Regions from separate parts of the Vibrio sp. A2-1 genome, predicted to be linked through region 3. Evidence: predicted binding sites of a transcription regulator. Region 3 holds the regulator's gene; each other region holds the start of a gene.
What was found. The regulator PurR, encoded in region 3, represses purine synthesis genes. The targets are predictions, from matches to a motif close to TNANGNAAACGTTTNCNTNA.

Region 1 (8,055 bases), on a different contig from region 3:
TGCTACTGAGAAACCTTCAGAGTCAGCGATTGCCTTAGAAATGCCAGCAGTACCCGCTTCGAAATTTTTGAATTCGAATACGCCTACAGGGCCGTTCCAAAGAATTGTTTTTGCGTTGCCGATGATTTCAGCTAGAGCTGCAGTTGAATCTGGGCCAAGGTCGAAGATCATGTCGTCGTCTTGAACTTCAGAAACGTGCTTGATTTCAGCTTCTGCGTTTTCGTCGAATGCTTTAGCACATGCAACGTCAGTCGCTACTGGGATAGCACACTCTTTCATTAGCTTCTTAGCAGTTTCAACTAGGTCAGCTTCGTATAGAGACTTACCTACGTTGTGGCCTTCAGCAGCGATGAACGTGTTCGCGATACCACCACCAACAACAAGTTGGTCAGCGATTTTAGAAAGAGATTCTAGAACAGTTAGTTTAGTAGAAACTTTAGAACCACCAACGATAGCCACTAGTGGGCGAGCTGGGTTGTCCATTGCTTTACCAAGAGCTTCAAGCTCAGCAGCTAGAAGAGGACCAGCACATGCTACAGGAGCGTAAGTACCAACGCCGTGTGTAGAAGCTTGAGCACGGTGAGCTGTACCGAATGCGTCCATCACGAAGATGTCACATAGTGCAGCGTATTGCTTAGAAAGTGCTTCTTCGTTCTTCTTCTCGCCTTTGTTAAAGCGAACGTTTTCAAGAACAGTCAGTTCACCAGCGTTTAGCTCAAGACCATTTACGTAATCTTTCGCTAGTTTAACGTCGCAGTCTAGTGCGTCGTTTAGGTAGTTAACTACAGGAGCTAGAGAGAACTCTTCGTTGTATTCGCCTTCAGTAGGACGACCAAGGTGAGAAGTAACCATAACTTTTGCGCCAGCTTCTAGGCAAAGTTTGATAGTTGGTAGAGATGCAAGGATACGTGCATCTGAAGTTACTTTACCGTCTTTTACTGGTACGTTTAGGTCAGCACGGATGAATACGCGTTTACCTGCAAGTTCCAGGTCAGTCATCTTGATCACAGACATGATTTGTCCTCTCAAATTTAAATAAAAATAAAGTTTTGGAAACTCAGCAACCCTGCTAAGCCTATAAATTATTCAACTGGTAATTCTTTAACTACTCATAATATGTGGACACTTAGCATTTATTTCAAGCTAAAAAATAAATAATCCACACATTTGCTTCTAGGTCTTACTTCTTGCCTTCAGAAGCTTGCATTGCAAGAACCGTATCCAGCATCCGGTTCGCAAAGCCCCATTCATTGTCACACCACACAAGCATTTTTACTAAGTGGCCGTTGCTCACTCGAGTTTGTGAACCATCAACAATTGCGCTATGGGGATCGTGATTAAAGTCGATGGAAACGAGCGGCGCTTCAGTATAGTCAACTATATTGTGTAATGTACACTGGGATGCATTAACAATGGTTTGATTTACGTCATTAACTTTCACATTTGCATTAATTGTGACACTTAAATCCATCGCAGTGACGTTTACCGTCGGCACACGCACAGATATAGCTTCAAATTTGTTAGAAAATTTCGGGAAGATTCTTTCAATACCTTTATGCAATTTGGTATCGACAGGAATGATGGATTGGCTTGCTGCTCGAGTTCGACGTAGGTCGCTGTGGTACGCATCGATCACTTGCTGGTCATTCATAGAAGAGTGAATGGTCGTAATCGTGCCGGACTCAATACCAAAGGCATCATCAAGCACCTTGATGATAGGGACAATACAATTGGTGGTACATGAACCATTGGAAACGATTCGATGATCGGCTTCGATAGTCTCGTGATTCACACCATAGATAATGGTGTTATCAAGGTCATTAGCACCAGGATGTGAAAACAGCACCTTTTTCGCTCCAGCAGCGATGTGTGCTAAGCCGTCATCTCGGCAACCGTAAACACCGGTACAATCGAGAACAATATCGACTTCAAGGTCACGCCAAGGCAGCAGTTCAATATCAGCCAAGTGTAAGATACGAATGGTATCAAACTCTCCTTTATCTTCAGCACCAATGCCATGATGAACATAGATGTGCTCTTGATCGTTTGAGATTTTCTTGCCGAAGCGGCCGTGACTGGTGTCGTACTGCAATAGGTGAGCCATAGCGTCAGGCTGAGCAAGCTCATTGACCGCTACTACTTTGATTTGTTGGCTTTTGCCACTTTCATAGACAGCGCGCAATACATTGCGCCCTATTCGTCCAAATCCATTTATCGCGACTTTTAGCATAGTTCCGTACATCTAACCAAAATTTCGTGCAACAGATGATAACTGAATCCTACCTAAAAGGCATTACTTGAATAACTCAGCTGACTTATGACAGATTGATCTGTTGCTTGTAAGCCTTAGTCTAAGTGATAACAAACCCCAGATACAAAAAAACCGAGCTTAAAGCTCGGTTTTTTCATTCATTTCATTGTTCGCACAAGGCTAGTAATCAATGATTAAGCAAGAAGTTCTTTCGCTGTATTTACTACGTTTTCAGTAGTGAAACCGAACATCTTGAATAGCTCGCCTGCTGGTGCAGATTCGCCGAACGTTGTCATGCCGATGATCTTGCCACCGAAGCCAACGTACTTGTACCAGAAGTCAGCGATGCCAGCTTCTACAGCAATACGTACTGTTACGTCAGCTGGAAGTACAGACTCACGGTATTCAGCGTCTTGCTTGTCGAATGCGTCAGTTGCAGGCATAGAGACTACGCGTACCGCTTTACCTTCAGCTGTTAGTTCAGCAGCTGCGCTAACCGCTAGCTCAACTTCAGAACCCGTTGCAATGATGATTAGCTCTGGCTTGCCAGCACAATCTTTCAGGATGTAACCACCCTTAGCGATGTTAGCTACTTGCTCAGCGTCACGATCTTGTTGTGCAAGGTTTTGACGAGAGAAGATAAGTGCAGAAGGACCATCTTTACGCTCGATTGCCAGTTTCCAAGCAACAGCAGACTCAACTTGGTCACATGGGCGCCATGTGCTCATGTTTGGAGTCAGACGTAGAGATGCGATCTGCTCAACCGGTTGGTGAGTAGGACCATCTTCGCCTAGGCCGATAGAATCGTGCGTGTAAACTTGAATGTTCTGAATTTTCATCAGAGCCGCCATACGCATTGCGTTACGCGCGTATTCCATGAACATTAAGAACGTTGCACCGTATGGTACGAAACCACCGTGCAGAGCGATACCGTTCATGATAGCCGTCATACCGAATTCACGTACACCGTAGTGGATGTAGTTACCTGAGAAATCGTTCGCTTCAAGAGACTTAGAACCAGACCACATAGTCAGGTTAGAAGGCGCAAGGTCAGCAGAGCCGCCCATGAATTCAGGTAGCATAGCGCCGAACGCTTCTAGCGCATTTTGAGATGCTTTACGTGATGCGATGTTTGCTGGGTTAGCTTGAAGGTCAGCAATGATTGCGTTTGCTTTCTCTTCCCATTCAGCTGGAAGCTCGCCGTTAGTACGACGTTTAAATTCTGCTGCTAGCTCTGGGTGAGCCGCTGCGTATGCGTCAAACTTAGCATTCCAAGCCGCTTCTTTCGCTGCGCCCGCTTCTTTCGCATTCCACTCAGCTGCGATATCAGCTGGAATTTCGAAAGGACCGTGTTCCCAACCAAGTGCCGCTTTAGTTGCTGTGATTTCATCAGCGCCTAGTGGAGCACCGTGACAGTCGTGCGTACCCGCTTTGTTTGGAGAACCAAAACCGATAATAGTTTTAGTACAGATAAGCGTTGGACGAGGATCCGTTTTAGCTGCTTCGATAGCCGCGTTGATAGCATCAGAGTCGTGACCATCAACGGCCGGGATTACGTGCCAGCCGTAAGCTTCAAAACGCTTAGGTGTATCGTCAGAGAACCAACCTTCAACTTCGCCATCGATAGAGATGCCGTTGTCATCCCAGAAAGCAACCAGCTTACCAAGACCTAGCGTACCTGCTAAAGAACATGCTTCGTGAGAGATACCTTCCATCAGACAACCATCACCCATGAATGCATAAGTGAAGTGATCGACGATGTCGTGGCCTTCTTTGTTGAACTGTGCAGCCAATGCTTTCTCAGCCATCGCCATACCAACAGCGTTAGTGATGCCTTGACCTAGAGGACCAGTCGTTGTTTCGATACCAGGAGCGTAACCGTACTCTGGGTGACCAGGAGTCTTGGAGTGCAGTTGACGGAAGTTCTTAAGGTCTTCAATTGAAAGCTCGTAACCTGCAAGATGAAGCAGAGAGTAAATCAACATTGAACCATGCCCGTTAGACAGAATAAAACGGTCGCGGTCAGCCCACTCTGGGTTTGCTGGGTTGTGGTTCAAGTGACCACGCCAAAGAACTTCAGCGATGTCAGCCATACCCATAGGTGCGCCAGGGTGGCCTGAATTTGCTTGTTGAACGCCATCCATGCTAAGTGCGCGAATTGCATTGGCTAGATCTTTACGAGAAGGCATGTCTGCTCCTGAGTACATAAGCGATTTAAAAAATAGATTGATGCTAAAGTTTTCATTTTTATTAGCGCGGGTATTCTCTCAAACGACTTTAGCGACTGCAAACGTTTTACTGGCATTTTAACGGTCACTTTTCGCAATTTTCGAACATTTACATCACTTAGCAATGTGTTATCTCGACCGATACGCAAACGATTAGTTATGACATATCATAAAAAAGAGCTTGTAATTCGACCGCTGGAATTTAGAATAGCCGTCTAGATGTAGAAACACCTACAAAATATACTGTATTTAATGGCGGCGCTTCCTAGCTTGCGACGCCTAAAATTATTTGCATTTAACTATTTGCAACTAAAAACTAAACTAAAAGTGGAGCTCTCATGGCTAAGCACCTATTCACTTCTGAATCTGTTTCAGAAGGCCATCCAGATAAAATTGCAGACCAAATCTCTGATGCTGTTCTTGATGCCATCTTGGAACAAGATCCAAAAGCACGTGTTGCTTGTGAGACTTACGTAAAAACCGGCATGGTTATGGTTGGCGGTGAAGTAACAACGTCTGCATGGGTTGATATCGAAGAAATCACTCGTGAAACAGTTCGTGAAATTGGTTACGTTCATTCTGATATGGGCTTTGACGCAGACTCTTGTGCTGTACTAAACACAATTGGTAAGCAGTCTCCAGACATCAACCAAGGTGTTGATAAAGCCGATCCTAAAGATCAAGGCGCAGGCGACCAAGGTATCATGTTTGGTTACGCGACTAACGAAACACCAATCCTAATGCCAGCTCCAATTACTTACTCTCACCTTCTTGTTAAGAAGCAAGCTGAAGTACGTAAGAGCGGCAAGCTTGACTTCCTTCGTCCAGATGCGAAATCTCAAGTTACGTTCCAATACGACCAAGGTAAGATTGTTGGTATCGACGCAGTTGTTCTTTCAACTCAACACTGTGATTCAGTAACAACACCTGACCTACGTGAAGCGGTAATGGAAGAGATCATCAAGCCAGTACTTCCTGCTGAGTGGATCAATAAAGACACTAACTTCTTCATCAACCCAACCGGCCGTTTCGTAATCGGTGGCCCAATGGGTGACTGTGGTCTAACAGGTCGTAAGATCATCGTTGATACCTACGGCGGCGCAGCTCGTCACGGTGGCGGTGCATTTTCTGGTAAAGATCCATCAAAAGTTGACCGTTCTGCAGCTTACGCAGCGCGTTACGTTGCGAAAAACATCGTTGCTGCTGGCATGGCTGACCGTTGTGAGATTCAACTGTCTTACGCTATCGGTGTTGCAGATCCAACATCTATCATGGTTGAAACGTTTGGTACTGAGAAAGTAGCTCACGAAATCATCATTGAAGCAGTTCGTCAAAACTTCGACCTACGTCCATACGGTCTTCAAGAGATGCTGAACCTTCTTCAGCCTATCTACAAGCAGACTGCTGCATACGGCCACTTCGGTCGTGAAGAGTTCCCTTGGGAAGCGACGGACAAAGCAGCAATCCTTGCGGACTTCGCTGGCCTAAAATAATTTAGCCACTGCGATTTGTTTATTTAAAGCCCTTACTTCTTAGTAAGGGCTTTATTTTTATGTACTTACCAAACCTTCCCCTGCTAGAACACCCTGTCCAAGTCTTCTTTACCGTTAACCACTTAGTATAAAAATCCGCTGATAATTTGTGTTTTCTAGCACTACTGACAATAGTTAAGGTAACTCCTAGGCGATCAAGCTCACATTTAACTTAAATTAATTCAGTCTGATAACGCTCGTTAAATGTACGCAAGAACAATAACTGGGATGACAAAGAGCAGTTTAGCTCAACACCATAACGCTCTCGTAAGCGATACTTCAGAGCCTTGTGGAATTATAACTAGGACGTTATTTAACTAGGGGGATCTATGCCTCGTACCGTGCACCCATCCGAACTAAACGATAAGAAACACAAGGTCAGCGATCAGGATTACGCTCGCACCATTCCTTGTAACCAAGTAAGCATATCCGCCCCATTCCACTGGTTATCGCTTGCACTGCATGACTTAGTGAAAATGCCAATAATCAGCGCATTTTACGGATTGTGTTTCATGGCTGCGGCCATCGCCATCGTGCAACTAGTCCAATGGCAAGGAACACACCTAGTCGTCATGCCAAGCTTGATAGTCTATATGTTGATAGGACCCTTTCTTGCTCTAGGCCTATATGACGCAAGCTGGGAAAGAGAGAAAGGACATTCCCCAAGTTTGTTCCACTCAATGAAAGCCATCACACGGAACTCAACCCACCAATGGGCGTTTGCGATTGTATTAATGGTCGCGATGATATTCTGGATGCGTATCGCTGCATTATTGCACGCACTTTACCCTTCAGTACAAGGTGCACCATTGACCGAATTTGCTCCCTTCTTAATTACAGGGTCTGTGATTGGTTTTGTTATCGCGAGCCTGATATTTAGTATCTCAGCATTTTCAATTCCACTAATGATGGAGAGACGTGTAGATGTAATGAGTGCGATTTTTACTAGCTTCAACGCTGTTAAATCAAACATCCCTGCGATGGTCGTTTGGGCTGGTATCATTGGTACTGGTATCTTAGTCGGCTTCGCGACCTACGGTGTGGGTATGATTGTAACGATGCCATTACTTGGTTACGGAACATGGCATGCTTACCACGAAGTCATCAAAAAGAAACATCACGTTTAAATCGTTTCACGATCGATGAGCAATGTTATGATGAGGCCTTAGCTTAAACGCTGAGGCTTTTTTTGGAGTTAACAACGCTTGTCTTACACCCCGCAACAACATCGAGTAAATAAAAAACTGGGCGAATGCCTAACTATTGCTAATCAACATTTTTCTCGTGAATTTCCATGCCCAACCGTCACTTACAAGTTAAGAGGAAAGGCAGCGGGAAAAGCCTACCTCCAGTTAAACGAGATAAAACTCAACCAAGTACTATTCAGCGAAAATGAAGACGCCTTTATTAGTGAAGTCGTGACTCATGAACTCGCACATCTGATCACACATCAGGTCTTCGGACGAGTTAGGCCCCACGGGAATGAGTGGAAATACGTGATGGAAAAGGTATTCAATGTACCGGCCAGAACCACCCACAGCTTGGAGATCACCTCAGTTCAGGGAAAAACCTTTGAGTACCGCTGTGATTGCACTACTTATCCCCTGTCGATTAGAAGACACAACAAAGTCATCCGTAACCAATCAACGTATCGTTGCCAACAATGCCAGCAAACCTTAGCTTTTACCGGCCTTCAATTGAGCTAAGTCTTAAGCTCACAAGGTAACGCGAATAAATGTAATAGAGTGAACTAACATTTGAGTGCTAGACTGTTGTTTACCATACTTTCATCAGTCTTTTTCTATGCAAAAAACCTCTCCAAAAGTATTTGGCCTATCGGTGCCATTTTGCCTATCAATAGTATTTGGCCTACTGGTAACCCAAAGCGTTTTCGCCGCTCCACCAAGCTCATTCTCTAAAGCTAAAAAAGAAGCAGTGAAGATTTATCTCGATCATCCGACTTCATTTTATTGTGGTTGTGACATTACTTGGAAAGACAAAAAGAAAGGTATCCCCGACCTCGACGGCTGTGGTTATCAAGTGA
Region 2 (8,055 bases), 360 kb from region 3:
AGTCCAACGTAGACCTGAAGATTGAGCCTTTATCACCAGAACAGCATCAACTGGGTAACGCTGACTCGCTTTACTGATTGGTGTAACAAAGCTACCCCAAAGATCAGAAGTCGCAATACCCGTAATGTCATCAAAATCACCCACAGGTAGCGTTAGAGGCAAACCGCGCTCTTTTGCGTTGGCTTGTAAACCTGCCGCTAATTGTGAGTTGGAGTGTTCCCACACAATATTCTTGTCGTAGTTCTGTTCTTCCACCAGCCAAACAAGGATGTTTGAACGCGTGTCAGGCCAGTACGGCAACTGTGCTTGCGTCAATAGAGAACGGATTTGAGCACCGTTAAAACGCATACGCAATGTTGATTGGTCATTGCTTTCGCCAAAACTCATTTGAGACATGTACTGCGAACTTTTACGCATCGCCTTTTGAATCGTCTCATTCGAAGCGACATCGGTTTGGCCAGTCGCACGTATCAATACCTGCTCCATACCTGTATTTCTTGCCACCTGTTCTGGCTGTTTGTTTTCAGCGTTAATCGCAACTTCAGCACTAAAAATATCTACTTGAGTTAAGGCATAACTCGGAGAGGCTAATAGTCCCATCAACAACAATGCTATGTAGCGCATACTGATCCTAATATTCAAATCTTGTGCCTAGATGATAAGCAACTATGGATTGAGGGGCAAGGTCGATAGCGCCCACTGTGTTTAATAACCTTAAAATATCACCTGGCCATGATAAATCGCTCACTTATAAACTGAGTTTTTCGGGCGAGGATGGATATAAAATATCACTAAGATAAATAAATTTGATCTATTTGGTGTGGCAATCGATTGCTAAGTGATAGAATCCCGCGAATTTTATTTTTCGCTTTTCATATAACGACCATTTTTAAGGACATAACATGAAAAATGCTCTGCAAGGTGCGCAAATGCTGTTTGTAGCGTTTGGTGCGCTTGTACTGGTGCCGCTACTAACAGGACTTGATCCCAACGTTGCACTCTTTGGCGCAGGTATCGGTACCCTTTTATTCCAACTTATTACACGCCGTTCAGTGCCAATCTTCTTAGCATCTTCTTTTGCATTCATCGCCCCTATCATGTTTGGTATTCAAACTTGGGGTGTTGGCGCAACCATGGGCGGCCTAATGGCAGCCGGTGTTGTGTATGTATTAATGGGTGCGTTGATTAAAGTGCGTGGTGTAGCCTTCATCCATAAGCTGCTTCCACCCGTCGTGGTTGGCCCTGTGATCATGGTGATCGGTTTAGGTCTTGCGCCTGTTGCGGTAAACATGGCGCTAGGTAAAACAGGCGATGGTGCGGTTCAGCTTATCGATGCAGACGCAGCATTGTGGATTTCATCTATTTCATTGCTCGTGACGATTGTCATCAGTGTGTTCTCGAAAGGCTTCCTTAAACTGCTGCCTATCTTTGGTGGCATTGTCGCGGGTTACATCACAAGCTTGGTTTACGGTGTCGTTGATTTCACTCCAGTTGCTCAAGCTGCTTGGTTAGCTCTACCTAACTTCACCGCGCCAGAGTTCAACATCAACGCGATCTTCTTTATGGTGTTTGTTGCGATTGCACCTGCTGTTGAGCACGTGGGCGACATGCTTGCTATCTCGAACGTTACCGGCAAAGACTACCTTAAGAAGCCAGGTTTACACCGCACTATTACTGGTGACGGTGTGGCAACAATTGCCGCTTCAATGCTGGGCGCTCCACCAAACACTACGTACAGTGAAGTAACAGGTGCAGTAATGCTGACCAAAGCATTCAACCCAGTGATCATGACTTGGGCTGCGGTAACAGCGATTGTTCTTGCATTGGTCGGTAAGCTAGGCGCGCTACTTCAAACGATTCCTGTTCCTGTGATGGGCGGCATCATGATTCTACTGTTTGGTTCAATCGCGACGGTAGGCTTGAATACTCTAATTCAGAATAAAGTAGACCTACATAAATCACGCAACCTTGTGATTGTGGGTATTACGTTAGTCTTCGGTATTGGCGGCATGGCATTTGGCATCGGTGACTTTAGCCTACAGGGCGTAAGCTTATGTGGCATAGTGGCAATCCTACTTAACCTAGTCCTTCCAGAAGAATTAGGCGACAACACCGTAGTAGACAAAGCTCAAATCGATTAATTTATCGGTAAGGCTGGATTCAAAAAAATCACAACCTAACAAGATCAAAAAAGGGAGAGCATCGAATGCTCTCCCTTTTATTTATACGGCTAATTAAGCAGGTTCAGTTAAATTTAAAACTCTTTGAATTAATTTAAACCGAAACTGAATTACTTAGTACCGAAGATCTTATCACCAGCATCGCCAAGACCAGGAACAATGTAGCCCTTGTCGTTTAGCTTCTCATCGATTGCAGCCGTGTACAGCTCAACATCTGGGTGCGCTTTTTCTAGAGCAGCGATACCTTCAGGAGCAGCAACAAGCACAAGAATCTTAAAGTGCTTACAACCTTTCTCTTTCATAAGGTCGATAGTCGCGATCATAGAACCACCTGTCGCAAGCATTGGATCTACCACTAGAGCAATACGCTCATCGATGTTAGATGCAAGCTTGTTAAAGTATGGTACTGGCTCAAGCGTTTCTTCGTCACGGTAGATACCAACAACGCTGATACGTGCACTTGGGATGTGCTCAAGAACGCCGTCCATCATGCCTAGACCAGCACGTAGAATTGGCACTACCGTTACTTTTTTACCTTTAATTTGGTCAACTTCTACTGGACCGTTCCAACCGTTAATCGTCACACGCTCAGTTTCAAAATCTGATGTCGCTTCGTATGTTAGAAGGCTACCCACTTCTGTCGCTAGCTCACGAAAACGCTTAGTGCTAATGTCACCTTCACGCATCAGGCCAATTTTATGTTTTACTAGCGGGTGTTTCACTTCAACAACTTTCATTTCCAACTCCGGCAATATTTAAACAAACCTGTAGATTATACACGAACTGTGGGGTTATTTCAGAATCTTTATTCTAATAAAAAAAACCGCGCAAACGTTTGCTCTTGGTAATCAAGCCCTGTTAGAATAGCGCCGTTTTCACATCCAACTTAAGTTCGAGGACTATCCCGTGAGTGGTAATACTTCTTCTCTAAGCTACAAAGACGCTGGTGTTGATATCGACGCAGGTAATGCACTAGTAGACCGTATCAAAGGTGCTGTTAAACGCACTCGTCGCCCTGAAGTAATGGGCGGTATTGGTGGCTTTGGCGCCCTATGTGAACTTCCAACGAAATACAAAGAGCCGGTACTTGTTTCAGGTACTGATGGTGTTGGTACTAAACTTCGCCTTGCTTTGGATCTGAAAAAACACGACACCATTGGTATCGATCTAGTGGCAATGTGTGTGAACGACTTAATCGTTCAAGGTGGTGAGCCGTTATTCTTCCTAGACTACTACGCAACAGGTAAGCTAGATGTAGATACAGCTGCAGACGTTGTTTCTGGTATCGCTGAAGGTTGTGTTCAAGCTGGCTGTGCACTAATCGGTGGTGAAACGGCTGAAATGCCTGGCATGTACGAAGGCGATGACTACGATGTTGCTGGCTTCTGTGTTGGTGTCGTAGAAAAAGCTGACATCATCGATGGCACTAAAGTAGCTGCAGGCGACGCACTTATCGCTGTTGGTTCAAGTGGTCCACACTCAAACGGTTACTCTTTAATTCGTAAAGTTCTAGAAGTTTCTGGTGCTGATAAGAGTGAAGAACTAGAAGGTCGCACTATTGGTGAGCACCTACTAGAACCGACTAAGATTTACATCAAATCGGCACTTAAGATGATTGCTGAGCATGACATTCATGCTATCTCGCACATCACAGGTGGTGGTTTCTGGGAAAACATCCCACGCGTACTTCCTGAAGGCACTAAAGCAGTGATTGATGGCAAGAGCTGGGAATGGCCTGCTATCTTCAGCTGGCTACAAGAGAAAGGCAACGTGGAAACATTTGAAATGTACCGCACTTTCAACTGTGGTGTTGGCCTTGTTGTTGCTCTACCTAAAGGTCAAGCAGACGCTGCTGTTGAACTGCTGAAAGCTGAAGGCGAAAACGCTTGGGTTATCGGTGAAATTGCTAACGCTGAAACTGGCGAAGAGCAAGTTGAAATCAAATAAGTGATGCGTTCGCTTACTTAGTTAATCAATGAGGACCTTATGGTCCTCATTTTGCTATTTAGCCCGCAGAAAACCTTAGTTTATGTAAGTACATTGTAAATACTTCAGTTAACCAATCGCATGACCCACTCTATGAAGAACAGCCATTCTATGAATAACAGTCACTCGAAGAAAAACATCGTCGTTTTAATCTCAGGAAGCGGAAGTAACTTGCAGGCAATTTTGGATGCCTGTGACAGCCACACGATTGACGCCTCTGTTAAGGCCGTCTTCTCAAATAAAGCGGATGCTTTTGGTCTAGAGCGTGCAAAATCAGCAGGTGTTGACGCTCACTCGGTGAATCCAAAAGAATTTAACTCGCGTGAAGAGTTTGATCATGAATTGATGGTTCAGATCGATGCTTACCAACCCGACCTGATTGTACTCGCTGGCTACATGCGCATTCTGAGTTCAGAGTTTGTTCGTCATTACGCGGGGAAAATGATCAATATCCACCCTTCTCTATTACCTAAGTATCCTGGGCTCCACACCCACCAGCGTGCTATTGATGCAAAGGACAAAGAGCATGGCACCAGCGTCCACTTTGTTACCGAAGAGCTCGATGGTGGCCCAGTGATCTTACAGGCTAAGGTGCCAGTATTTAAAGATGATGATGCTGACATATTAGCAAGCCGAGTGCTCACCCAAGAACACTGCATTTACCCTATGGTCTGTAAATGGTTTGCCGAAGATCGTTTATCGATGGTAAACGGGCAAGCCGTCTTAGACGGTAAAATATTAGGCAAACACGGTTACGCAGAAGAGTAATTCGTATAGCTATTCTCGCAAAGTAAATCACTAAAGAGCAAGCCCTTAAAAATCAGAAAATAAAAAGGCCGCTTATTGACTTATTGGTTCAGTAAGCGGCCTTTCTTATGTTCGGATCAAAAATGATACTATTCGGAACGTTTAGCTCAATGGCTCAGTTGGTGCTTGGCTTGCAACCTTTTTAGGTGCATAAGCAACATCTTCCAAGGCTTTATGGTTATTGCCGATCAGCTCACCAAAATGAAACAACGCATATTCGCCCGGCTTCATTCTAAACCACTCTTCATTGCATGTTAGAGGCTGAGTTGCTACCACCGTGACCACATCATTCGGCGTGGTCTCTTCTTGGAAGTTTATCTCAACATCTTCATCAATCAGGCTCGCATTGCCAAAAGGCGCGCGTCTTGTTATCCAGTACAAATGATTCGTACAGTAGGTCATCACGTACTCACCATCACTGAGTAACATGTTGAAGACGCCTTTCTCTCTTAGCTGATCACAACACTCAGCGACAAAGCGAAACATACCTTCCATGTCTTGTGGTGGTTCAGGAAAACGATCTTCTAATTGTTTCACTAACCAACAGAAAGAAAGTTCACTGTCCGTCTCACCGACCGGTCTGAAACGACCACTAACCAGATCATCGTAATCCGTTAATTGGCCATTATGGGCGAAGGTCCAGTATCGTCCCCAAAGCTCACGGGTAAATGGGTGAGTATTTTCTAGATTAACGCCACCACGATTAGCTTGACGGATATGACTGACAACAGCTTGACTTTTAATTGGGTAGTTTTGAACCAACTCAGCGATCTTGGATTCACAACTAGGGTTAGGATCTTTAAACGTACGGAAACCCTTTCCTTCATAGAAAGTAATACCCCAGCCATCGCGGTGCGGGCCGGTATTGCCTCCACGCTGCATAAGACCAGTAAAGCTAAAACAAATATCAGTTGGCACATTCGCGCTCATACCGAGCAATTCACACATGGTTTAATCTACTCCCTATCAAAACCAATGGAGCCTAAGTTGGGCCCCAAATGTCTTTAAAACTATTATTCCATTTCTTTTTCAACAAGCTGAATCACAATGTGGATGATCTTAATGTGAATCTCTTGGATGCGGTCAGCGTAACCAAAATGTGGAACTCGAATTTCGATATCGGCACAACCTGCCATTTTACCGCCATCTTTACCGGTTAGCGCAATGGTTTTCATGCCTTTAGCTTGAGCAGCTTCAATCGCTTTTAAAATGTTGGCAGAGTTACCAGAAGTCGATAAACCAAACAACACGTCACCCTTACGGCCTACCGCTTCTACATAACGAGAAAATACGTGGTCGTAGCCAAAGTCGTTACTTACACAAGATAAATGGCTAGGATCTGAAATCGCAATACCAGCGTAACCTGGACGATTTTCACGGTATCGGCCAGTAAGCTCTTCCGCGAAGTGCATCGCATCACAGTGTGAGCCACCGTTACCACAAGAAAGTACTTTACCCTCTTGCTTAAATGAATCTGCAATCAGTTTTGCGGCAGCTTCAATTTGGGCAATGTTATGGTCATCACTCAAGAACTTGTTAAGAACGTCAGCAGCTTCGTTCAATTCACTTTTGATTAGGTCATGGTACATAAGGCTTATCTCTTATTTTTTTGACGCAACTTAAAGTGCGCGAAATGAGAACTGGGGGTTTCCCCCTCTTTATCACTGAGTTTACCCACAAACATGAAATAGTGTCGACACTTAAGCCCAAAGATTGCCACCTTTATTAGCCTGTCGCTGCCGATCCGCCCAAATATTCGCCACCAACCTCTCACAATTAGAACTTTAACTCTATTGAGATCACTTTTTATCCACTTTAGAGTTTTACAAATATTTAATATTTTGTTTACACTTGACTGGTTAGACCTCTTACCTAAACTTAATAACAATAAGTGATCTCTGAAAAGGAAATCGATCATGAACATATTGCTCTCCCTACTCGGCATGACAGCAGTCTTAAGCGTCTGTCTTTACCATAGAGTTAGCCTAGTACGCGCATTAATCGTATTAACCGGCACAATGGTAGCATTAACACTGTTTGGCGGCGTAGCTGTCACTGGCTGGCTTTGTTATCTCTTAGCCATTGCGATTTTTGCTGTACCGGCAATTCGTCAGACCATCATCAGTCAAAAAGCGCTTTCTTTGTTTAAAAAAGTACTGCCTGCAATGTCTCAGACAGAAAAGGAAGCATTAGAAGCGGGTACTGTGTGGTGGGAAGCAGAGCTGTTCAAAGGCAAGCCTGAATGGAAGAAACTTCAAAACATCGCTGACCCGAAGCTGTCTGAAGCTGAGCAAGCATTTTTAGATGGTCCAGTAAATACAGTGTGTGAAATGGTCAATGATTACCAAGTAACGCATGAGCTGGCTGATTTGCCACCAGAAGTATGGCAATACCTGAAAGACCATAAATTCTTCGCAATGATCATCAAGAAAAAATATGGCGGTTTAGAGTTCTCGGCTTACGCTCAGTCTTTAGTACTACAGAAGCTAACAGGCGTTTCTAGCGTATTGTCATCAACCGTTGGCGTACCTAACTCGTTAGGCCCCGGTGAGCTATTGCAGCACTACGGTACAGAAGAACAAAGAAACCACTACCTACCCCGTTTAGCGGAAGGTAAAGAGATCCCTTGTTTTGCCCTAACTAGCCCGGAAGCTGGCTCAGATGCAGGCTCAATCCCTGATTACGGCATTGTATGTAAAGGCGAATGGCAAGGCGAAGAAGTCTTAGGCATGCGCCTCACTTGGAACAAGCGCTACATTACCCTTGCACCTGTCGCAACAGTATTGGGACTTGCGTTTAAATTACGAGATCCAGACGGCCTACTTGGTGACAAGCAAGAGCTCGGTATCACTTGCGCGCTTATCCCTACAGATTTAAAAGGCGTGAAGATTGGTAATCGTCACTCCCCACTTAACGTACCGTTCCAAAATGGCCCAACCCAAGGTGATGATCTCTTCGTTCCTATCGATTTCATCATTGGTGGCCAGAAGATGGCCGGACAAGGCTGGCGTATGCTGGTTGAGTGTCTATCTGTTGGTCGTGGTATCACACTGCCTTCAAACTCAACGGGCGGCATTAAATC
Region 3 (8,055 bases):
CGCATGAAACATCACAAAATCGACTTTTTCATCGAGATGTTCTGCGACTTTTTGTACCGGAGAATGGATGAATCGATACTGATCTAACAAACCCGCCTCGCTGATACTTTCTTCTGCTAGCTTCAGCATTTCAGAAGAGAGGTCACAAAGAGAAACGTTATGCCCAAGCGATGCAATTTTTTGCGACATCTGCGCAAGGCCGCCTCCAGCATCAAGCACATGCAGCGGCGAAGCTGATTGCTCAAATTTGCTCAAAGCTTGTTCTAAATCTTCCCATACGATGATCTGACGGATCTCTCCTTTGTCAGAGCCGTAAATATTTTTTGCAAATTTGTGGGCAATATCGTCGAAATTACGGTCTTCAGTCACGGCTACTTGAGTTATTATGTCCTATCGTGCCTGCTATTCTGTCACAGGAATTTCAGGAATAAAGAGGCGATGTCTCTTTTTACTACTAAGTGATGTTTTTTCGGACTATTCGGATATGTTTGAGCTGAAAAAAGTAGTGTCTTCGTTACTGATGCCACTGCCAGCAATGTTAATTCTCGCTTTTCTGGGTTTAGCCCTAGTGATGTTTACTACCAAAAGGAAGACGGGTTGCCTAATCACCCTTTCAGCCCTCTGTGGTATTTTCCTCATCGCTTTCCAGCCAGTTTCTAATCAACTTTTAATGCCAATGGAAAGGCAACACACCGCTTTTTTACCTGTCGATGAAACCATCGATTACGTGATGGTTCTCGGAAGTGGTCACGTCGTAGACGACCAAATCCCACCAACATCAGAGCTTAGTCGCACCGGTCTAATGCGTTTAAGTGAAGGGATTCGTATTCTACGCCTTTACCCTGGTGCAAAACTCATTTTGTCGGGCTATGGCGCAGGCACTGAAGTGAGCAATGCTAGAATGATGGCCAAAGTTGCGTTGGCACTAGGTGTCTCAAAGCCCGATATCATTCTGCTTGAAACAGCAAAAGACACTTGGGAAGAAGCCCGCCAAGCCGCTGCGTTCGTTAAAAATAAAAGAATGGTACTGGTAACTTCCGCTAGCCATATGACTCGCGCATTGAATGAATTCCATGCTGCCGGCATGAGGCCATTACCAGCACCAACCAACTACCTTGCACAAGAAGGGATTGTTGAACCTTGGAATAAGTACATGCCCAAAGCTCTTTACCTTGAGCAAACTGAGCGTTACTGGCACGAAACAATGGGGTTGATGTGGCAAAGCCTGCGTGATTGGCTTGATACAAGTAATGACACCGTTGAAGAACCCATTGTTGTTCCTGAAACATCTCGCTTAGTTGAAGATGACGGTGGTATTTCTGCGGCGCAGCCTCAATAAACTCAACCGAATAAGTAAACTGGATCTTATCAGTAGACATAATCTTACCTGTAAACATAGTTTTATCTGTAGACTCGACCAGATAGGCAAAACTGATTAACCAAGTAATTTGCAGGTTTCCAGTTCGTAAACAGTAAAAGCTAAGCAATAAAAAAGCCGAGACATCAATGATGTCTCGGCTTTTTACGTTTAAATATCGTTGTTGATTAGTCATTCCTAAAGGAAATCAATCACCAGCGAACATGTAACCTTCACCGTGAACCGTTACAAAAATTTGTGGATTCTTAGGGTCAAACTCCATCTTCGCACGCATACGACGGATTAACACGTCGATAGTTCGATCGTTTGGAGCATCCACTCGGTGGCTGATCATATTCAGAATGCGTTCACGACTTAATACCTGGTTAGGGTAAGAAGAGAGCGCAACCAACAGTTCATATTCAGCTTTAGTCAGTTTTACCGGTTCGCCGTTTTTGCTTAGCGCACGACGAGGGATATCAAACGTCCACTCACCAAAACGAACCACAGATTCGTCTTCAGTCTCTTCAACCTTACCTGCTGCTGTTTTACGAGCGGCAGAAATGCGCCAAAGTAGGTTTTTAACTCGAACCAATAACTCGCGAAGTTCGAAGGGTTTAGTAACGTAATCGTCAGCGCCCATTTCAAGGCCAACGATTTTGTCGATGCTATCCGTGCGTCCAGTAACTAAAATAATTCCAATGTCTGATTGACTGCGTAATTCGCGAGTTAGCATCAATCCATCTTCGCCTGGTAAGTTGATGTCCAGCATAATGAGGTCAACGTTATTATCTTCTAACACGTTTCTCATTTGAGCGCCGCTTTCCGCTTCGCTTACTGTGTAACCTTCGTTCTGGAAGTATCCGACCAGTTTACTGCGGGTTACCACATCATCTTCTACGACTAATACGTGATAGCTCATCTACACCACTTTTCTTATTTAATAGTTTCAGTGACTATTCTATTCATAACTCGTAACAATTCTAGTGGTACACAAGATAAAAGCCAGAAACATGGATCTTTTTTGATACAAGACAATCTTAAACCTTGCTATTTATCGTCCATCGCAATTCAATATAGGCATTACTACTAACGAGTAACTTTGCGTTTCGCAAATAACCTTGTTATTCAGCCTTGGTGTGCTTTGCACAAGTAACTTCAAGATGCATATAAGTAACACCACAAGACTAAATCAGGATCTAAGAAATGAAAGATACGAAAGCGTTCAACGAGCAAAGAGCAGAAATATACTGGTGGCTATCAAGCTTATTCGCTAAAGAGCTCACTCAAGAAGAACTCGATCACTACCACTCTGTTGAAATTCGTTCTTTCCTAACTGGTTTAGGCGAAAATGAAACACTAAAGCCGGCGATCGATAGCCTAGTGGATGCGCTAAACCGCCTACAAACGCGTGAGGATGCTCAACTAGAATTGTCTGCTGACTTCTGTGACTTATTCTTAAAAACAGATAAGCATGGCGCACTTCCTTACGCTTCTATGTATATCGGTGAGACTGGCCTTTTGAATGATAAGCCAGCAAAAGATATGGAAGAGATCATGGCCAAGCACAACTTAGTGGTGAACCAAGACCTAAAAGAACCAGCTGACCACATCGCTATCGCACTCGACTTCCTTGGCAACTTGATCATCCGTTCTAATGAAACGGAACTTGAAGAAGAGCTAGAGAAATCGTTCATTGTTCAACAGCAATTTATCGAGCAACAACTTCTTACTTGGGTACCAAAGTTCAACGTTAAATGTCATGACGTTGACGAATTCGGTTTCTACGCATCAGTCTCATCTCTGCTACTTGCATTCTGTAAATTGGACACCCAATACCTCGCTGGTGAATAAGCTTATTGGATGACTCGTTAAATAAATTCAGAAGAATGTGACAATTCACCCGGATTTCCGGGTGAATTTTATTGCGAGTAATTTCTAGTCAGTCTAAAATTGTGACCGCAAACGATAAAATATGAAACATTCACGAAATGCTATGCTTATTATAGTTTTGAGCATTTCGGTGTTAAGACAAGCCGCTCAATAGCGGTTTTTTGTTTTTTAGCACTTTAGTACCCAAAGAGCCCTACAAATTTAAGCTCTTAGTTAGGTAGCTTAACGGCTACTTCATTCCGTACTTTGGGAAAGTAGCTTCTAATAGGATAAAACCATGGCCACTATAAAAGATGTCGCTCGCTTAGCAGGCGTATCAACAACAACCGTTTCTCACGTAATCAACAAAACTCGCTTTGTTGCAGAAGCGACGCAAGAAAAAGTAAATAAAGCCGTAGACGAACTGAACTATGCACCAAGTGCCGTTGCTCGTAGTTTGAAGTGCAATACAACCCGCACTATCGGCATGCTAGTTACTCAATCAACTAACCTATTCTTCTCTGAAGTTATCGATGGTGTTGAAAGCTACTGCTACCGTCAAGGTTACACTTTGATTCTGTGTAATACGGGCGGTATCTATGAGAAGCAACGTGACTACATTCGAATGCTTGCAGAGAAACGTGTAGATGGCATCTTAGTTATGTGTTCTGACCTAACTGAAGAGCTAAGAGGCATGTTAGACCGTCACGCTGACATTCCTAAAGTGATTATGGATTGGGGCCCTGAGAGTTCTCAAGCAGATAAGATCATCGACAACTCTGAGGAAGGTGGTTACCTAGCGACCAAATACCTCATTGAGCACGGTCACTCCAAGATTGCTTGTTTAAGTGGCCACTTAGACAAAGCGGCATGTGTTGAACGCATCGCGGGTTACAAACGCGCACTCAACGAAGCTAAGATTGCTACCGATGATAACATGATCATTGAAGGTAACTTCGAGTGTGATACTGCGGTTCTTGCTGCAGAGAAAATCATTAAGATGGTAGATCGCCCAACGGCCGTATTCTGTTTTAACGACACGATGGCACTCGGCCTAATGAGCAGATTGCAAGAGAAAGGAATTCGTATCCCTGAAGATATTTCAGTGATCGGCTATGACAACATCGAGTTGGCTGAATACTTCTCTCCGCCGTTAACAACGGTTCACCAACCCAAACGTCGTGTTGGTAAGAACGCTTTCGAAATTTTGTTAGAACGCATCAAAGATAAAGACCATGAAAAGCGTGTGTTCGAAATGCACCCTGAAATTGTTGAGCGAAGCACAGTTAAAACGTTAAATTAATTGATAAATTCAGTTTAATATAATTAAGCGCACCTTTAGGTGCGCTTTTTTTATCAACAACATGAATGAACCTGGTATCATACTGGAAAGATCATTAATTGAAGCAATATCACATTTTGAAATAACAAGTGTGAGCCTCATTCAACAAAAACTTTATTCTATTCAATCAGTCACGCACAGGGCAAATCACTTGAAAGAGTGAGACGCAAAGCTTCCGGCCTAAACCACTCGTTGGTATGGTAGCGGGGTTACCGATGGCAAAATGCAGTAACTACTAATAATTTAGTAATTTACGGCTAATTGACAATTTAATTGCAACATTTTGCTAATCTCTCGGACCTGCTTATTTGGTGGCGTAGTTCAAATACACCGAGATAAATAACATGGATAAACCGATACTAAAGGATTCAATGAAATTATTTGAATCCCTAGGAAAAATAAAATCACGCTCGATGTTTGGTGGCTTCGGTCTTTTTGCTGATGACACTATGTTTGCTCTGGTTGTAAATGACCAGCTGCACATACGAGCAGACAAATGCACAACGAAACAGTTCGAACAACAAGGGTTTCAACCGTACGTCTACAAAAAACGTGGTTTCCCTGTCGTTACTAAATATTTCGCTTTACCCGAAGGCCTGTGGCAAGACCAAGAGAAAATCTTGCAGCTTGCAACGACGTCTCTGGGTTTTGCTAAAGAAGAAAAAGCTGAGCAATCTTCAGCTAAGCCTACTCGACTCAAAGATCTGCCCAACCTTCGACTCGCCACTGAGCGTATGTTGAAAAAAGCAGGGATCGATTCCGTAGAACGTTTATATGAATCTGGCTCTGTAAACGCATTTAACGCCATCAAAGAATCACATGCGTCTTCTGTCAGTATTGAACTACTTTGGGCGTTAGAAGGCGCGATCAATGGCACACATTGGTCTGTTATACCGCAGCAGCGTCGTGAAGAGCTTATCAATCGCGTCAATTAACATTGTCAGTGCAAATTATCTATATAACTAAGCCGCATTTACTGCGGCTTTTTTTATATCTGCTGAAAGTTAATCTATGCTTTGCCTGTCTATCTATACTAATGGTATACATTGAAAATTTAGAGGAAGTATCAATGAGTAAGAAAATGATATTGGGTATTGTGTTGGTCGTAACCATCGTCTTGTTAGGCGTCAATTTCGGCCAATACCTAACGCTTGAAAATGCCAAGGCCCAACAAGCCGTTTTAAATGACTACATTGATAGCAACTTCATTGCTGCCGCTGCTATCTATTTTGTCGCATATGTAATGATTACTGCTTTCTCAATTCCTGGTGCTGCTGTTGTGACCCTGTTAGGAGCTGCGCTATTTGGTTTCTGGAATAGTTTGCTGCTGGTCTCTTTCGCCAGTGCCATTGGTGCAACCCTCGCATTTCTAAGTAGCCGCTACCTTTTACGTGACTGGATCCAAACCAAATTTGGTGACAAATTAGCAACGATTAACAAGGGCGTTGAAAAAGACGGAGCATTTTACTTGTTTTCTCTGCGTCTGATTCCTGTATTCCCATTTTTCCTTATCAATCTGTTGATGGGTCTAACACCGATATCCGTGAGTCGTTACTACATCACGAGTCAAATAGGGATGTTACCGGGTACCGCTGTTTTCTTGAATGCTGGTACTCAACTCGCGGAAATTGATTCACTTTCGGGTATCGTGTCCCCTTCAGTACTATTGTCATTTGCCTTACTGGGTGTATTCCCAATCATTGCTAAATGGTTGATGAATAAATTTCGCTCAGCACCTGTGGCTGAATAACGTATATAACTGAATAACGTGTACCTATAATAGCTAAATAACGCATATAGCCAGATAAGGTTCTATCTCAATGAAAATCTTCAGTGCATCGAATCCGACAGAAGCCCACATCATTTGTGGATTACTAGAAAGTGTGAATATTGCGTGTGAAGTTCGTGGTGAAGGGTTATTCGGTTTGAAAGGGGAAATCCCATTTACCGAAGAAACTGACCCTTACGTATGGTTATATGAGCCAGAGTTGGCGAGCAAAGCCCGGGCAGTTGTTAATGACTACCAGAAACAGCAAGATTCGATCATTTATGAAGAGTGGCGTTGCGCAGAATGTCATGAAGTCAACGAAGCACAATTCGGTTCTTGTTGGCAGTGCGGTGCTGCTTCACCTGAATAGCAGGTTTTGAAAGGTAAAGTGGCTCCAACGGCCTTTTATAACCACTCGGTCAGATACCTCCTCCAAATAAAAACGGGAAGCTAAAATTAGCTTCCCGTTTTTGTCTCAATTCTATTCGAGCGTCTGTTCTGATGAAGAATCGAGATAATCACTGAATTTGCTTTTGAATAAAAGCGATAGATCGTTGATTGAATTCTTCAGGGTTTTCTACGTTACATACGTGTCCACAATTCGGAATTTCTACTAGCTCGCTCGACTTATGCGCCTCTACCATTTCTTTTACTGGCTTGATGAACATGTAGTCGCGCTCGCCCATCAAATACAAAGTTGGAATCGGCAACTCTCGGTCTTTGAAGTACTTCATCAATGGGTTCACATCAGCCGTAAGGATAAACCAGCGTTTAAACTCTTTTTGGCACAGCTTTTTAGCTTCGCGGATAAACAGGTGACGTGATTCTTTTTGGCTTTTTTGTGGCATCACAACGTAAGCAAAAAGGCTGTATAACCACATATAAGGAATGATGTGCTTACTCAAGTTACCCAACTTGATTAAGACTTGAGAGCGAGTGTTGAGTTTGGTCACGGCACCACCTAGCACCATTGAACGTACTCGACCAGCCGCTAGCTCTGCGACATTACGGACAATAATCGTGCCCAAAGACATGCCTACAAAGTGTGCAGAACGGATTTTCAGATGGTCTAACACCTTAAGAATATCGAGCGTTACCGCTTTGAACGTATAACGATTCGAAATCAGCTCTTTGAGGATGTTGTCTGATTTACCATGCCCTCTCAAATCAATGAGAAGCAAGTTGAAGTGCTGTTTATACGCTTTGATCTGCTTAAACCAAATGGAGGAACTGCCTCCTGCGCCATGCACAAATACAACCCACTCATCGCTCGTAGGGTGAGTAAATGTTTTATGAAATAGTAAACTCTCAGACATACCTATCGCTTTAATTATTGGAATGGAGCTCTGCCTCATCACAAGGCGATGGCTAAGGATATCACGCAATCAAGAAATTTAAGTGATAATAGTGTCAAACCTAACATTAATCATGTGAATACCTACCCCACCTTTTCTACCTGACTAAAATGAGTTTGCAAGTTTTCTCTTCCTAAACGTGATGTGACCTGACCAGAAAACAAAAAGGCACTCTACTATCAGAGCGCCTTCTACTATTAAGTTCAGTTGTTATACATCAGCTTATTTTACAGCTAATTCAGCACGTTAAAATGCAGAATAGTACATCGTAAGATATTCTTTTGCCGCATCTTCCCAACTAAAGTCTTGTTGCATCGCGTAAAGCTGAACACGCTTAATTTCAGCGGGATTTTGTGCATAA
Region 4 (8,055 bases), 470 kb from region 3:
AACGTTTAACAAGCGATAATGCGTAGGTTGTTGTGTCACTTCTGACATATTGAATCTCCATTTCAATGTTAAGAATGACGTTACTCAGACTGCAATACGTAGAAAACACGCAGTTGGATTTTATAAATTTTCTCTGAGTATCAGGTACTTACTTTGTACACTTTTCATGCTTAACTAATTTCGGAGAAATGTCATCTAAATAATTCATCCTCAAGCCACTTTATCGCTAATTCGAGGGATTGCTCATACCCCTGTGTAATTGATTTGGTTTTGATTTTCTTCGCTTTGCCGTAATCACTGTAAATAGCAACCAGTTGATTATCCAGATGCGGTGAAACAGGGTCACCTTCCAAAGCCAATGCCAAAATAGGAACACTGGTTTTACTGTTAGCCAGCAAGCCTTGCACCTTCAATGACCAAGCCATCAGTTGCCCAGAAAGGCTATTGATATCCACTGCTCCTTTACCAAGACGCGAAGCCAATACGTCCAAGTGCATCTTAGGCATCTGCTTAAGTTTGTCCGCATGAACAAAGATATCGTGGATCGGTGCGCCAAGAGAGATACAGGCTTTGAGTTTGTGCTGCTCAAGGAAGGATAACCTCACCATCGCGTTACCACCGAATCGGAACCCAAACAGACCGACTTTATGATGGTCCACCCATGGAATGTTAGGCAGTTCATTCAGCACGGCTTGATGCAGGCAAGAAGAATCTTCCGTCAAAGGCCAATGCGAACTGTGCCCTATCGACGGCATATCAATCGTTAGCATCGCAATGTTTTTCGGTGCTAGGTAATCTCTAAACAAACGCCACATGTCAGTTTGCAGGCTATCTAAACCTGCACTCACGATCACGACAGGTTGTGGTTTATCTGTTTTGGTTAGATGTAAGTTCGCCTTAATCTTTTTGTTTTGATACGGCACTTCGATTTGTTTGACGATCAATTTAGTGTGTTTGATCGCTTCAGAATACGCCGCATTCGCTAATACCTGTGCTTGAGCAGCAAGGTTATCGTTCTTTAGATGTGGGTAGCCCGCAATGCTGAAACACAGCGATGCTGAAAATAACTCTTCAGCCATTTCTTCGCCGTTCTTTTCATTAGAACGATTCTGATGCTGCATACCTAGCTTGGTCCACTCGTATGCCCAGTTACCGCTGCGGTAACCCATCACGGTGTCTAGCCACTCATCAGTCGTGCGTGAATTGTCTGATGACGCAATGCGAGCCAATACCGCTTCTTGCTCAATTGGGTTAACGCCTTGCCATACCCACTGAAGACGTCTTAGGTTTCGATACCAAGATGAGTTCTGCTCTTCACGCTTTTTATCCAACAGTTCTTCTGAACTTGGCATGTAGCGAGTAAGCATTGAGGTCTCTTTGGCCTGCTTGTGCTTTACAAACAATGTTTCCGAAAGGTTCGAGCTCGTTTCTTCTGATTCAGACATTGGGATACTTAATAAGAAATGGTTGTTACTAATCATATAAAAAAAAATGACCCTATAAAGGGTCATTTCTCAAAAAACTAAGTTTACGCTTATTTTGACTTGCGATTTACTGGCTCAATGAAGCTTAAGCTAGTATCCCAAGGTTGCTCAATCCATGTGTCTTGAGCGATATCCACGATGTACTCGTCTAGTAAATGTGCACCAGATGGTTTTGCACAAACAGCAATCAGTTTCGCTTTAGGGTACATTTCGCGAAGCTTGCGTGCAGTGTCACCACTATCAACAAGATCTTCAACGATTAAGAAGCCTTCACCATCACCTTCAGGTGCTTTAACTACAGTCATATCGCGCTGGTGATCGTGGTCGTAGCTAGAAATACAAATCGTATCTACGTGACGAATACCTAGCTCACGAGCCAAGATTGCACCAGGAACCAAACCACCACGGCTTACCGCCCAGATGCCTTTCCACTGCTCTGCTGGCATTTGCTTTTCAGCAAGTTGACGGCAGTAAGTCTGCATGTTGTCCCAAGTGATAATGAATTTGTTGCTCATAGTATAAAACCTAATAATTTTGTCATGTTATTAGAGGCTATTTCAAACATAGCCTCTTCAGCGATTAAGCAGAAATCTAGACGATTAAGCGAAAATGTATTTAAGAATAAAGATAACGGACATTACCCATACCGCAGGTGAAACGTCGCGACCTTTACCACTTAGCAGCTTAATTGCAGCGTAAGCGATGAAACCTAGTGAGATACCCTCAGCGATAGAGTACGTCAGCGGCATAAGCAGACATGTTACCACGACTGGTGCGGCTTCCGTAAGATCACGCCAATCAATGCCAACTAGTCCAGACATCATCAGAATTGCTACATAGAAAAGTGCACCTGATGTTGCGTAAGCCGGAATCATACCTGCAAGTGGCGAGAAGAAAAGAGCCAGTAGGAATAAGATACCAACAACAACAGCAGTTAGACCTGTACGACCGCCTTCAGCAACACCCGCAACACTCTCAACATAAGAAGTTGTGTTTGATGTACCTAGCAATGCACCAATAGATGTTGCTGTAGAGTCAGCAAGCAGTGCTTTGTTCAAGCGCGGTAGTTTACCGTCTTCTTTGATTAGGTTTGCTTTCGTTGCAACACCAACCAGAGTACCCGCTGTATCGAACAAATCGACGAACAAGAATGCGAATACAACTGAAATCATACCGATTTCAAATACAGCAGAAAAATCAAGCTGCATGAATGTAGGTGCAAGGCTTGGTGGTGTCGACATGATGCCGCCGTATTGAACGTCACCGATCGCAATACCAATCGCTGTGATAGCGAGAATCGCGATCATTACTGCGCCTTTCACACCACGGTGAACAAGAGCAATAGTAATGAAGAAACCAAGCGCGCCTAAGATAGGAGCAATCGCGGTAATGTCACCCAGTGAAACTTTAGTCGCTGGGTTAGAAACAACGATGCCTGCATTGCTAAGCGCGATAAACGCTAGGAAAAGGCCGATACCAGCAGAGATACCAACACGCAGAGACATAGGGATCGAGTTGATAATCCATTCACGAATCTTAAAGATACTTAAGAAGATGAAGATCACGCCTGATACGAAAACCGCTGCTAGAGCAACTTGCCATGTATAACCCATACCCATTACAACAGCGTAGGTAAAGAATGCGTTCAAACCCATGCCTGGAGCTTGAGCAATTGGGTAGTTAGCAACAAAGCCCATGATGAAACAGCCAATAGCAGCCGCTAAACAGGTTGCTACAAATACAGCGCCATGGTCCATACCAGCATCAGCTAGAATCATTGGGTTTACAAAAATAATGTAAGCCATTGTTAGGAAGGTTGTTAGACCTGCGATGATTTCAGTGCGCACATTGGTGCCATTTTCACTGAGTTTGAATAGCTTTTCGAACATTATCGAATCCTATAAGGGTAAAAAGTAAACGGTTGCGTAAACGATTGGCTGTGGATTATAAAGTTATCAAATAACAAATTCCAGATAGAATTAAGGCTCTAATCGATATTTATCAGAATGCCGTATGAAACAAAGCGATTAAAAACGAGAAATAACAAAAATAATAATGATTAAAAACAATAGTTTAATCAAAATAAAGGCGATGAGATTACTTGGTTATTTTTTCAACCATCGGTTATTTCCATTGAGAATGTAGCCATCATATTCTCAATTTAAACCCACAAGAGTTGTGTATTTTTCAACAGGATCAGTAATAAGACGCAAATTGACATTTTGGCGTTTAAAAAACAACCACTCAGAACAGCAAAGAAAGTGACAAGCGAAAGCGGTTTGGAAAAGTAGCAGGCAAAAAAACGCCACTCAAAACTGAGTGGCGGTAGAATCTGTCAACCAAAAGGGCTGTAAAAGAATTCCAATATATAGGGGTGAACAAAACTGTTCGAGTTACATGCTTACGGTATTAGTAACCAAAGCTTGTAGGGTATGCAAAGTTGCTAGTGTAAACAGAGCTGTTAATCCAGAACATTGCAGATGGTAAACCTTTCATAACTATCACCTTAATAAATCAATAAAAAACGAATTTGATTTCTCGGTTCCTTGGAGGCGATAAAACGGACTCATCCTTTGAGCATTTACTCTTCATCTCAGAAGTTGGTTATTAATATACCCTAAAGAAAAAAGATTACAAGTATTTTTTGCTATACGTCACACTTTCGGCCAATTATGGTTATTTTTAAAACCTATTTCTGTAATTAAATTACAGAATAGAATTAAACAAACGTTTGCCTGCGCCATTTATAAGCATCAAGTCTCTTAATTATGATCAGGTGGACAAGATCGCTTTCAAAATTTGAGGTATTTGAGGTTTATAACCGCTACTCGTCAAAACGCTCAAGTGGTATGCTGTTGCCATCAAAACAGACCCATATTTTAGATTTTTATTCTAAGTTTTTACCTATAGAAATCCTAAATATATGGTTATCAAATAAAAAAGGAGTCATCCGTGTCTGAATTCCATTCTGAGATCAGTAAATTGTCCCCTGCCCCTATTTGGCAGTTTTTCGATAAAATTTGTTCAATCCCGCACCCTTCGAAACATGAAGAGGAGCTTGCTCAAAACATTATTGCGTGGGCAACAGAGCAAGGCCTAGATGTACGTCGCGACCCAACAGGCAACGTATTCATCAAAAAGCCAGCAACGCCGGGTATGGAAAACAAAAAAGGTGTCGTGCTACAAGCTCACATCGATATGGTTCCACAAAAGAACGAAGACACTGATCACGACTTTACAAAAGATCCAATCCAACCATACATCGATGGCGAATGGGTTACAGCAAAAGGCACAACGCTTGGTGCTGATAACGGCATGGGCATGGCTTCTTGCTTAGCAGTTCTTGCTTCGAACGAAATCCAACACGGTCCTATCGAAGTTCTACTCACTGTAGATGAAGAAGCAGGCATGACTGGTGCGTTCGGTCTTGAAGCCGGTTGGTTAGAAGGTGATATCCTTCTTAATACTGACTCAGAGCAAGAAGGCGAAGTGTACATGGGTTGTGCGGGCGGTATCGACGGCGCAATGACATTTGAAATTGCACGTAATGCGATTCCAGCTGACTTCGTAACACGCAAGCTAACGCTAAAAGGCCTAAAAGGCGGTCACTCTGGTTGTGACATCCACACCGGTCGTGCAAACGCAAACAAACTGATTGCTCGCTTCCTAGCGGGTCACGCAAAAGAGCTAGACCTTCGCATCGTAGAATTCAAAGGTGGTAGCCTTCGTAATGCGATCCCTCGTGAAGGTTTCGTAACGGTTGCGGTTCCTGCTGTAAACCAAGAAAAACTGGCTTCGCTATACAACTACTACACAGAGCTGCTTTCAACAGAGCTAGGTAAAGTTGAAGACAGCATCGTGACCTTCAACGAAGAAGCTTCAGTTGAAATGGGCACACTAGCATCAGCAGACCAAGCTCGCTTTATCGCGGCACTTAACGCATGTCCAAATGGCGTGATTCGTATGAGTGACGAGATTGAAGGTGTTGTTGAAACGTCTCTAAACGTAGGTGTTATCACAACGGAAGAAAATTCAATCACAGTACTTTGCTTGATCCGTTCTCTTATCGACTCTGGTCGTAGCCAAGTAGAAAGTATGCTTCACTCTGTTGCTGAACTAGCAGGCGCTAACATCGCGTTCTCTGGTGCTTACCCAGGTTGGAAACCAGACGCAGATTCAGAGATCATGCATATCTTCCGCGACATGTACGAAGGCATCTACGGTCACAAGCCAAACATTATGGTTATCCATGCTGGCCTTGAGTGTGGTCTGTTCAAAGAACCTTATCCGAACATGGATATGGTTTCTTTCGGCCCAACGATCAAGTTCCCACACTCTCCTGATGAGAAAGTGAAGATCGATACTGTTGAATTGTTTTGGAACCAAATGGTTGCATTACTTGCTGCGATCCCAGAAAAAGCATAAATCGATTAGCTATGTGTTTTTCAGTAAATGGTGTTTTCCAATAAATGAGCTCTTCAATAAATAGCACTTTTCAGTAAACACCGTTTATTAAGAACAAAATAAAACAGGTACTCAATGAGTACCTGTTTTTGTATCTAATCTTTGTCACTGCTACTTGTGACTAAATAATTAAGCGCGTGAAGCCGCGTAGCTTTCTAGCTCATCAATTGAAGTTTGTGCCACGACTTCGCCGTCGATGAAGTACGTCACCATCTCGCCATCACGAACACCGATTAACGTCGCACGCTCACCAGACTGGTAAGTGATGTCCATTTGGATAGTGTTTTCGTCGATCTGCTGCATTTGACCTTTCTCAATCATATCGGCACTCGTGATCGGGCCTACTGGCGCTTCAGTCAGTGACTTATCAAGCTGATCGTTGATATCAAGGTAAGTATCAGTCTTAGTATCAAAGATGTGCGGAGCACCTGTTAGTGGGTTGCTACCCGTCCAGAACTCTAGTGAGTTGAATACCAAGTAATCCGCAGCAACAGTTAAACCGTAAGCTGGAGCTAACAGAATGTTAAGACCACCACGAGCGTAACGGTTATCAACAGCCTTCACGTTAAACTTCATTAAGTAACCTGTAACTGCGTTGCTACCAACACAACCAGATAGAGCGATAGAAACCACCGCCAGTGCAACGATCTTAGTAATTGTTTTTTTCATTTTTATCTCAATATATGAATTTGGCCGCCAAAAAATGGCGATGGATGATAACAGCCCTCACATCCAGAATTATCAGATTAAAATCAATAAATTGTCAGGAAAATCACAAATAAAAGCCCCCTCAGTTATCGTAAATAAAAAATAGAAACCAATTCCAAAGCCCCTCCATAAAAAAGTTTTGTCGTCACCGTAAAGCGATTGATTCGTACTAAAAATCAACGATTGCTACATTCCGTGTTAATGAATTATCACTATGTTGAGAACAACCTAAATGGCAAGACTAAAACCTAATCAACCATTCGAATTACTTGGTTATACTGTTCAGCCAGGACAACGAAAAGAGATTGAACTGCAAGCGGCTCAGCTTTACACGCACTCTCCACTTTCGATCCCGATTGAGATCATCCACGGTCGCCAAGCAGGCCCAACACTAATGGTAAACGCTGCTATCCACGGTGATGAGTTAAACGGTGTTGAGATTGCACGACAGTTAACGAACGCAATTGAACCCAATAAACTAAAAGGGACATTAATTGTTGTGCCGATCGTTAACGTGTTTGGCTTCATTCATAAGTCTCGTTACCTACCAGACCGTCGCGACCTAAACCGTTGCTTCCCTGGCAGTGAGAAAGGATCACTGACATCACGTATCGCACACACTTTCTTTGAAAATGTAGCGAAGCACTGTGATTACATTCTGGATCTTCACACGGGTGCGATTCACCGTACGAACCTGCCACAAATTCGTGCAAACTTGTCTAACCCAGAAACACTACGTATTGCGAAAGCGTTCGCAACACCAGTCATCATTGATTCACCTCTGCGTGATGGTTCACTGCGTAGCGAAGCCGAGAAGCTTGGCATTCCGGTGTTAACGTACGAAGGTGGTGAGGCTCTGCGTTTTGATCATTTAGCGATTCGTGCAGGCTACCTCGGTGTTCATCAAGTAATGAAAGAAATTGGCATGCTGCGTCCAAACCGCAAAAAGCTACCTGAACCCGTGCTCAGTAAATCAACCAGTTGGATCCGCGCTGAATCAGACGGTATCTTGCGTAATATGGTAAGACTTGGCGAACAAGTGGAAGCCGGACAAACTTTGGCTTACATCAGCTCTCCTCTAGGGCACGAAGAAGGGCAAGTGATCACGACTAAAGGTGGTATCGTGATTGGTCAGCAAACGCTGCCTCTGGTGAATGAAGGTGATGCGGTGTTCCACATTGCTTACTTCAAACAAGACGATGAAGAAGTAGGCCAATCCGTAGAAAGCTACATTGAAGAAGTAGCAGAAGACGATTGGTTAACCGCGCTGAACAACTGATTAAAGCTTGATAGCTCGACGTTAAAAGCGACAAATCAAAACCGTCGCTCTTAGGCAAAATAGAAACGAACTCCACAAACGAAAAAGCCCCAATATAGGTGACTATATTGGGGCTTTTTT

Region 1: a site for PurR is predicted at 4,621-4,640, ahead of metK (methionine adenosyltransferase). Genes of this name have one in related genera too.
Region 2: a site for PurR is predicted at 3,004-3,023, ahead of purM (phosphoribosylformylglycinamidine cyclo-ligase). Genes of this name have one in related genera too.
Region 4: a site for PurR is predicted at 3,394-3,413, ahead of L3V33_RS10745 (NCS2 family permease). Genes of this name have one in related genera too.

What each region holds. Positions count from the first base shown of each region.
Region 1 is NZ_JAKKCO010000008.1:22,951-31,005, reverse strand. Features, by position in the region: gene L3V33_RS19445 (phosphoglycerate kinase) at 1-1,014, opposite strand, end outside; gene epd (erythrose-4-phosphate dehydrogenase) at 1,181-2,230, opposite strand; gene tkt (transketolase) at 2,446-4,440, opposite strand; gene metK (methionine adenosyltransferase) at 4,818-5,972, shown strand; gene L3V33_RS19425 (DUF2189 domain-containing protein) at 6,341-7,138, shown strand; gene L3V33_RS19420 (SprT family zinc-dependent metalloprotease) at 7,217-7,717, shown strand; gene L3V33_RS19415 (endonuclease) at 7,815-8,055, shown strand, end outside.
Region 2 is NZ_JAKKCO010000002.1:584,916-592,970, forward strand. Features, by position in the region: gene L3V33_RS10245 (DUF2066 domain-containing protein) at 1-624, opposite strand, end outside; gene L3V33_RS10250 (uracil-xanthine permease family protein) at 903-2,141, shown strand; gene upp (uracil phosphoribosyltransferase) at 2,291-2,917, opposite strand; gene purM (phosphoribosylformylglycinamidine cyclo-ligase) at 3,087-4,127, shown strand; gene purN (phosphoribosylglycinamide formyltransferase) at 4,248-4,934, shown strand; gene L3V33_RS10270 (class II glutamine amidotransferase) at 5,076-5,921, opposite strand; gene lpcA (D-sedoheptulose 7-phosphate isomerase) at 5,987-6,562, opposite strand; gene fadE (acyl-CoA dehydrogenase FadE) at 6,890-8,055, shown strand, end outside.
Region 3 is NZ_JAKKCO010000002.1:220,136-228,190, forward strand. Features, by position in the region: gene cmoM (tRNA uridine 5-oxyacetic acid(34) methyltransferase CmoM) at 1-369, opposite strand, end outside; gene elyC (envelope biogenesis factor ElyC) at 485-1,339, shown strand; gene torR (two-component system response regulator TorR) at 1,566-2,279, opposite strand; gene torD (molecular chaperone TorD) at 2,564-3,211, shown strand; gene purR (HTH-type transcriptional repressor PurR) at 3,528-4,532, shown strand; cyclic di-GMP riboswitch class I at 4,703-4,788, shown strand; gene L3V33_RS08680 (TfoX/Sxy family DNA transformation protein) at 4,916-5,506, shown strand; gene L3V33_RS08685 (TVP38/TMEM64 family protein) at 5,641-6,321, shown strand; gene L3V33_RS08690 (DUF2007 domain-containing protein) at 6,392-6,709, shown strand; gene L3V33_RS08695 (alpha/beta hydrolase) at 6,858-7,655, opposite strand; gene glgA (glycogen synthase GlgA) at 7,941-8,055, opposite strand, start outside.
Region 4 is NZ_JAKKCO010000002.1:686,156-694,210, forward strand. Features, by position in the region: gene crl (sigma factor-binding protein Crl) at 1-48, opposite strand, end outside; gene frsA (esterase FrsA) at 192-1,445, opposite strand; gene tet(34) (oxytetracycline resistance phosphoribosyltransferase domain-containing protein Tet(34)) at 1,535-1,999, opposite strand; gene L3V33_RS10745 (NCS2 family permease) at 2,084-3,373, opposite strand; gene L3V33_RS10750 (aminoacyl-histidine dipeptidase) at 4,437-5,909, shown strand; gene L3V33_RS10755 (DUF3332 domain-containing protein) at 6,078-6,617, opposite strand; gene L3V33_RS10760 (succinylglutamate desuccinylase/aspartoacylase family protein) at 6,889-7,935, shown strand.